Linked DNA regions of Pelobacter seleniigenes DSM 18267. The protein of the gene in region 1 binds, or shares a complex with, the protein of each later gene. Links are inferred from orthologs where the notes say so. Each region holds a gene or a part of one and is shown in the gene's direction. Other genes may lie near its edges.

Evidence for each region. Proteins that work in one complex are often made in the same cells at the same time.
Region 2: the proteins of N909_RS0104995 (region 1) and nifU are in contact, whole or in part, in a solved structure (PDB 5XT5), measured with the Bacillus subtilis proteins. The link is inferred for Pelobacter seleniigenes DSM 18267 from one-to-one orthologs.

Annotation. Positions count from the first base shown.
Region 1 is NZ_JOMG01000002.1:512,795-518,128, forward strand. What follows is about bases 1,183-4,128. They hold N909_RS0104995 (aminotransferase class V-fold PLP-dependent enzyme), read left to right. Parts: upstream 1,183-2,009; coding sequence 2,010-3,248; downstream 3,249-4,128. Other genes in these bases: N909_RS0104985 (hypothetical protein), read left to right, coding at 1,183-1,470; N909_RS0104990 (hypothetical protein), read left to right, coding at 1,530-1,937; N909_RS0105000 (SufE family protein), read left to right, coding at 3,245-3,664; purT (formate-dependent phosphoribosylglycinamide formyltransferase), read left to right, coding at 3,943-4,128. In the rest of the region: more of N909_RS0104985, read left to right, coding at 1-1,182; more of purT, read left to right, coding at 4,129-5,139; N909_RS0105010 (IS110 family RNA-guided transposase), read left to right, coding at 5,247-5,334. UniProt on the Bacillus subtilis protein: Type II cysteine desulfurase that acts as the initial step in the SUF-like Fe-S cluster assembly pathway.
Region 2 is NZ_JOMG01000005.1:240,228-242,934, forward strand. It holds nifU (Fe-S cluster assembly scaffold protein NifU), read left to right. Parts: upstream 1-1,020; coding sequence 1,021-1,395; downstream 1,396-2,707. Other genes in the region: nifS (cysteine desulfurase NifS), read left to right, coding at 1-978; mnmA (tRNA 2-thiouridine(34) synthase MnmA), read left to right, coding at 1,511-2,575; mtaB (tRNA (N(6)-L-threonylcarbamoyladenosine(37)-C(2))-methylthiotransferase MtaB), read left to right, coding at 2,572-2,707. UniProt on the Bacillus subtilis protein: Part of the SUF-like system that mediates the biosynthesis of iron-sulfur (Fe-S) clusters. Acts as a sulfurtransferase and thus transfers sulfur from SufS to SufB.

The DNA of each region.
Region 1 (5,334 bases):
GAAGGGCCCTGCCGCTTCGGTAGCGGAGTCGGGCTGACCAAGGATTTTGATCTCAAGATCAATCAGGAAATTTATGCCGCTTTTCTTGGCGATGTGGAAACCTATGTTGCCAAAGAAGTCAACCTGCTGGAACCGGTCTTCATTGACCGCAACGAGGAATTCGCTGTCACCGATGCAATGCTGGCGAAAATGGCCGGCCATGTGGAAGAGGTCGATGTCTATCTGTTCGGTCAGGCCGGACGCGGCTTCGATGTGATCATTGAGTTTGCCCAACGCTACAAAAAACCGGTGATGTTTGCGGAAAACGCCCTGCATATCACCTGCACCGCCGCACCGATCCTTGCTCGCGGCCTGGAAGCCTACCCCACCATGTGTTGGGAAGACACGGTAGAAAAACTGAAACTCCTGCGCGTCCGCAAAGCGCTGCAACAGACCAAAGTCCTGCTTGCCCCGCGCGGAAATTCCAATATATCTTTGAGCGCCCTTGATTCGTTCCTGTCCCTGGAAAAAGTGAGCGATGTTCTTGGCGTCAAATTCCGCTATGTCGATGTCCATGAACTCCTCGACCAGACCCGGCACGTTGCTGCGGACAGCAACCATACCACCCCCGGGGTAAGCGGTCTCAACCCCACCGACGCCGAAATGAAAGAGATCTACGCGCTGACCGACAAAATGATTGCCGGTGCGGTCGAATGCGATATGACCCGCGAAAACGTGCTGCGCTCGGTCATGGCCTATGCGACAGTCAAAAAGTTCCTGGCCCACAATGAGTGCAACGCCTTTTCCATGCCCTGCCCGGACGCCTGTGCGACGCGACGCCTGAACCAGGAAAAGATCACCCCCTGCTTTATCCATTCCATGCTCAATGAAGAAGGGATTCCATCGGCCTGCGAGTATGACATCCCTGCCCTGATTTCCATGGTGGTGCTGATGAACCTGGCCAACGCTGCCCCTTACATGGGCAATACTTTCCCGACCCTGCTGAAAAACGGCAAACGGGTTAATGTACGGCCAACTTTCTTCAGAGCGGACCAGTCGCAGGAACAGGATATCCCGGAACTGGGTGAGCAGGAGAATGTCATGCTGACCTTCCACTCGGTCCCCAACCGCAAGATGAAGGGTTTTGACAGTGCCGAATCCTCCTATGCCCTGCGCGCCTTTGCCCGCGATGCTGAGTTTGGAGCCACCATCCGTTACGACTTCAAAAAGGATATCGGCCAGACCATCACCATGTGCCGCTTCGACCCGACCTGCAGCAAGCTGTTCGCAGCCAAAGGGACCATCGTCGGCGGCGTGGGCTACACCGATAAGAACTGCAGCGAAGGGGTCTTCTTCACCGTGAAAAGCGACAAAGACTTCTTTAACAAGCAGGTCGCTTTCGGCAACCATGTGCCACTGGTCTATGGCGATCATCTTGACGATCTGATCGCCCTCGGCGAACTGCTGGGGATGGAGATTGTAACCGCCTGAGCCAGTGGGCTCGATGGGTGACGGTTTGGTGAAGCAAAAATCCCAACAGGAGCGAAATCATGTCGGCAACAGCGCTTAAGGAAAAACTCTTATGCTCCAAGAACCAGGCGGCCGAGCAAATCGCTGCGATTAAAGCCCTGCCGGAACTGAACCAGGAGGCGTTGTTTTTTCATCTGCGGAACTACCTCAAAAGCAGGTTTCTTCTTGAGGAAGAAGACTGCCGGAGCGAGAACCTGCAGGAACTGGCGGCGATCAGCCTGGCCAAGACTCTGGCGGTCTCGCCGGCCGAATTAAAAGGGCTCGATCTGTCGCAGACCTGTACCGGCAGCTCTTCGGTGTTCAGCAAGAAAGTGTTGCTGCTCATGGCCCTGGAACGGGAATTGAACATTTCCATCCCGGAACAGGAAAGCGTGCGCATTAAAACCATCACCGACCTGACCACAGCGGTCCTGACCAAACTGCGTTAAGCGTCACCAGGATCCGCAGCCTACTAAAAAGGCTGCGGATCCTGTCGCTCAGGCCCTCTTGCGGAGCACCTTATGTCAATGGATGTGGAACAGATACGCAGGGATTTTCCGATCCTGCAGGAAACAGTATACGGCCGACCGCTGATCTATCTGGACAACGCCGCCACCACCCAGTTGCCCATTGCGGTCCTCGATGCCCTGCAAAACCATTATTGCTATTGCAATGCCAACCCCCATCGGGGGATCTACGCCCTCGGCGCCAAGGCCACTGCCGACCGGGAGTCGGCCCGCGCAGAGATCGGAGCCTTTATCAACGCGCGCAATCCATGCGAAATTGTCCTTTGCTCGGGCACAACCGACGCCATCAACCTTGTTGCCGCGTCCTTTGGCGATGCGTTCCTGAAGCCGGGCGATGAGATCATTGTCTCCGCCATGGAGCATCACTCCAACTGGGTTCCCTGGCAGATGTTGTGTCGCAGACAAGGTGCCAGGCTCAAAGTCATTCCGCTGGATGACCAGGGTGATCTGTGCCTGGACCGCTTTACCGAACTGCTCTGCGACAAAACCCGTCTGGTCGCCGTGACCCAGGTATCCAATGTCCTCGGCACCGTCAACCCTCTTGAAACCATCATCAAGCTGGCTCATCAGCGGGACATCCCGGTGCTGGTCGACGGCGCGCAAAGCATTCGCCATGAAATCATCGATGTCCAGCAGCTGGATTGCGACTTTTTCTGTTTTTCCGGCCATAAAGTTCTGGCACCGGCCGGAATTGGGGTGTTGTATGCCAAGGAAGATGTGCTGCGGCAATTGCAGCCGACCCGCTTCGGCGGCGGTATGATGGCCAAAGTCGACCGGCAGCAGGCGGTTGCCGAAGACCTGCCCCATACCTTTGAGGCCGGAACGCCCAACTGTGCCGGAGCCGTGGCCCTGGCCGCCGCCCTGCGGTATCTGAACAGCCTGGGCCGGGACGCAGTTCAGCGTGCCGAACAGGATTTGACCGATTACTGCTGCGCCCGGCTCAGCACCATGGCGGACCTGCACATCCTTGGCCAGCCGCAGCACCGGGCCGGGGTGATCAGTTTCAATGTCAACAGCCTCCACCCTTACGACATTGCCACGCTGCTGGATAAGCTCGGCATCGCCGTACGCTCCGGCCAGCACTGCGCCCAACCGTTGTTCGGAGAACTCGGCTTAAGCGGTGCGGTTCGGGTTTCACCGGCCTTTTACAACACCAGAGCAGAGATCGATAATCTGGTTGACTCACTATCACGAGTGATCGCATTACTGCGCCACCAGGAATCCAAACCATGACCATTAACGACCTGCAGAACAAGATTATTGCCGATTTTGAGGAGTTGGAAGACAGTTTCACCAAGTTCGCCTACCTGACCGAGTTGGCAACCACCCTGCCCAGGCTGACCGAGAAACAGAAATCGACTGCCAACCTGGTCGCCGGCTGCCAGTCCCAAGCCTGGCTGGAGATGCATTGCCGCGATGGCAAAATCGAGCTGCAAGGGGACAGTGACACCTTAATCGTCCGCGGCATTCTGGCCATCATTGCCACGGTCTATTCCGGCCGCCGCCCGGAGGAAATCGTTACCGCCGACTTCTACCTGTTACAAAAGGCAGGGATCACGGATGTGTTGTCCACGGACCGGGCCAACGGTATTGCCGCCATCCTGGCAAAAATCCGTTCTTATGCAGCGGCCTGTCTCGGTTCTGTTTAAGTGATTCGGGGTTGCTCTCGGGCGACCCGTCATATTTCATACCCAGGGCGGCCCAGCCATCAAGCCGGTCTCCCGACCGGCTGAAACGCTTTTCCGGTTGCTTGCCACTGACCGTTTGGCACGGCTTTATTTTCTTCCTCAAGGGATTGAATTCCTGCGGCCTATCGTTTAAAACCTTACCATTCTGACATCAGTAGTTTCTCAATCCGAAATTTAAACCTGATAAATACCGGTCGTCCCGCCCGTGCTGCGGGACATCATCAGACAGGAATCATGTTATGACCACAATAGGAACCCCTTTCTCGTCCACAGCCACCCGCGTGCTGCTCTGCGGTGCGGGCGAACTCGGCAAGGAAGTTGCCATTGAACTGCAACGCCTCGGCTGCGAGGTGATCGCCGTCGATCGTTATGAACATGCTCCGGCCATGCAGGTTGCGGACCGTTCCCATGTCATCTCGATGCTGGATGGAGCGGCCTTGCGAGCGGTTATCGAGCAGGAACAGCCACACTATATCGTCCCGGAAATTGAAGCCATTGCCACCGACACCCTGGCCGAACTGGAGCAGGAAGGATTTAACGTGGTCCCCACCGCCCGGGCTACTCAGTTGACCATGAACCGCGAGGGAATCCGCCGTCTGGCGGCAGAAACCCTGGGCCTGCCGACCTCCAACTATCGCTTTGCCGCAAGTCGGGACGAATATCGCGCAGCAGTCGCTGCAATCGGCCTGCCCTGCCTGGTCAAACCGATCATGAGCTCTTCGGGTAAAGGGCAAAGTCTGGTCAAAACCAGGGAAGCGATTGAAGCGGCCTGGGATTATGCCCAGGAAGGCGGCCGCGCCGGAAAAGGCAAGGTTATCGTGGAAGGATTTGTCGATTTCGATTTTGAAATCACCCTGCTGACCATCCGCCACAATGATGCCACCGGGCAAATCACCACCAGTTTTTGTGCTCCCATCGGTCACCGTCAGGAAGACGGTGATTACCAGGAATCCTGGCAGCCGCAAGCCATGAGCCCCCTGGCCCTGGAGCGTGCCCAGGGCATTGCCAAAGCGGTCACGGACGAACTGGGCGGACGCGGGCTGTTTGGAGTGGAACTGTTTATCAAAGGAGATGCGGTCATCTTCAGTGAAGTCTCCCCCCGACCGCACGATACCGGGTTAGTCACCCTGATCTCCCAGGATCTGTCCGAATTCGCGTTGCATGTTCGCGCCATCCTCGGCCTGCCGATCCCTAATATCGTGCAGAACGGACCATCAGCTTCAGCGGTATTGCTGGCTTCAGGACATTCCACCCGAATGCAATACGGCAACCTGCAAGCCGCATTAAACCGACCAGACACCCAACTGCGCCTGTTCGGCAAGCCTGAAATCGCCGGGAAGCGCCGCCTTGGAGTCGCGCTGGCACGAGCGGAGAACGTCGCCAAAGCACGCCAGACCGCTAATGCCGTCATTACAGATATTCAGGTGACACTCTAGCCATCATGGCTGACAGTTAAAAAAGAGAAGACCTGCCCCTTGCAAACATGGGTTATGCTGGAGTCGTTGAAACAACCGGCACAGAGCCATAACCAAGGAGACAGGTCATGACAAAGTCTATCACTTATGTTGGTTTCGATGTTCATAAAAACTCGATCGATGTCGCGTTAGCCGATGCTGGCCGCGAGAGTGAGA
Region 2 (2,707 bases), on another replicon or contig:
ACAGCCGATGCGTTAAAGGAAAAAGGGAACCATATCATTACCACTTCGGTGGAACATCCTGCTGTCCTGGAAACCTGTCAATACCTCGAAAAGCGTGGCTATGAAGTCACTTACCTCAAGGTCGATCAAAACGGCATGCTCGATCTAGCCGAACTGGAAGCGGCGATTACCGACAAAACCATCCTGATTTCCGTGATGTGGGCCAACAATGAAACCGGCAACCTGTTCCCCATTGAGGAGATCGGTGCGATCGCCAAAAAGTACAAGGTGCGTTTTCACACTGATGCGGTGCAGGCGGTCGGCAAGGTTCCGGTCGATGTCCGCAAAGCCAATGTCGATATGGCGGTGTTGTCCGGCCATAAAATTGGCGCTCCCAAAGGGGTTGGCGCCATGTACCTGCGTCGTGGGACCAAGATCACCCGGTTTATGGACGGTGGTCACCAGGAGCGGAATCGCCGCGCCGGAACCCACAATGTGGCCAGTATCGTCGGCCTCGGGGTCGCTTGCGAACTGGCTCGCAAGAACCTTGAACAGGATTATACATACGTCCGCAAATTGCGCGACAAACTGGAAAAAGGCATCCTCGGCTCTATCCCGGAGGTCAAGCTGAACGGCCATCCGAATGCCGATCTGCGGTTGCCGAACACACTGAATGTCAGCTTTAACTATATTGAAGGCGAGTCGCTGTTGTTGTTCTTCGATATGAAAGGCATTGCCGCCTCATCCGGCTCGGCCTGTACCTCAGGTTCTTTGGAACCGTCCCATGTCATGGGCGCCATGGGAGTCGATATTGTCCTGGCTCACTCCAGCACCAGATTCAGTCTCAGCTCGGATAACACCGAAGCGGAGATCGATTTTGTCCTTCAGGAACTGCCGCCGATTGTGCAGCGCCTGCGCGAGATGAGTCCTTTGTACAATCGGGAAGATCCCACGCCCGTCGAATGTAGCGAATGCCGCATGGTGACGAAGGTTTTCTAAAGAATTCTGTTGGTCAAAAGACTAAATTCAAGGAGCGATGTTATGTATACCGAAAAAGTAATGGATCATTTTTCCAACCCGCGGAACGTGGGTGAAATCGAGAATGCCGACGGGGTCGGCGAAGTCGGCAATGCCTCTTGTGGCGATATCATGAAAATTTACCTGAAAGTCGAAGACGACATTATTAAAGATGTCAAGTTCAAGACCTTCGGTTGTGGCGCTGCCATTGCCACTTCGTCCATGGTGACGGAGATGGCGATCGGCAAGACGATTGATGAAGCCCTCATTCTGACCAATCAGGCTGTGGCCGAGGCCCTCGACGGTCTACCGCCGGCCAAAATGCACTGTTCGAACCTGGCTGCTGATGCTCTCCATGAAGCAATCAAGAACTATCGAGAGCAGCATTCCAAAGTCTGAACAGGAGCGGTTTAACGGTTTTATCCCAGGGCTCCGCAAGCAATTGCCGAGCCCTTTTCTCTGCCTGCGTTCCATGGTCTTGGGCCCGGCATCGGCAGGAATGATTGAGGGTTAAGTGAAAAAAAAGGTTGTTGTCGCCATGAGCGGCGGGGTGGATTCTTCGGTAACAGCAGCAATGTTACTTGAACAAGGGTACGATGTTTCCGGCATGACCATGAAGTTGTGGGATCAGCGGTTTGCCGGGGTTTCCGATCAGGTGATGGAAAACCTGCCGGACGCGGCCGGTGATGCCCGCAAGGTTGCCGATCAATTACAGATAAAACATCATGTCGTTGATTTTATGGCCGACTTCAGGAATCGGGTGGTCACGCCCTTTTGCCAGGAGTATTTTACCGGCCGGACTCCTAATCCCTGTGCCCTGTGCAACAAACAGATAAAATTCGGACTGCTCCTCGACAAGGCCCGTGAACTGGGCGCGGACTATCTGGCGACCGGACATTATGTCCGTCTTGCCGAACGCTCCGGCCGTTATCTGATCCGCAAGGCCGATGACCTCAAAAAAGATCAGAGTTATTTCCTGTTCGGCCTGAATCAGGAACAGCTCCGCTCCTGCCTTTTCCCCCTTGGTGAGTTCAACAAACAACAAGTCCGCGAAAAAGCCGCCGGCCTGCAACTGCCGGTGGCCACCAAGTCGGAAAGCCAGGATATCTGTTTTATCCCGGACGGCGACTATGTCAACTTCCTTGAACGCCAAGCCGGTGGCGGACGCTTGAGTGGGGAGATTGTCCATGTTTCCGGGCGGGTGCTCGGCAGTCACCAGGGGGTGTATCGTTACACCATCGGGCAGCGCAAAGGGTTGGGGATCGGCTGGCATGAGCCGCTGTTTGTGATCGCCATTGATGTGAATGATCGCAAGATCATTGTTGGCGAAAAAAAATATCTCAACAAGCAGGAACTTCTTGCTGTTGATTGCAACTGGAGCATCGCCGCGCCCAATGAACCGATCAGCGCGGCCTGTCGCATCCGCTATCGGCATCAGGAGGTGCCAGCCCGGATTGAGCCGCTGGAGAGCGGTCAGGTGAAGGTTGTTTTCGAGCGGCCGCAGGACGGGATCACTCCCGGCCAGGCCGCCGTGTTCTACGATAATGACCTGGTCCTGGGGGGGGGCTGGATTCAATGAATTCCACCGTTGCCTTTGTTACCCTGGGCTGTAAAACGAATCAGTTTGAATCGGCAGCCATGAGCGAACAGCTGCAGCTGGCCGGTTACAATCAAGTCGACTTCGAAGACGGAGCGGAACTGGTTGTCGTCA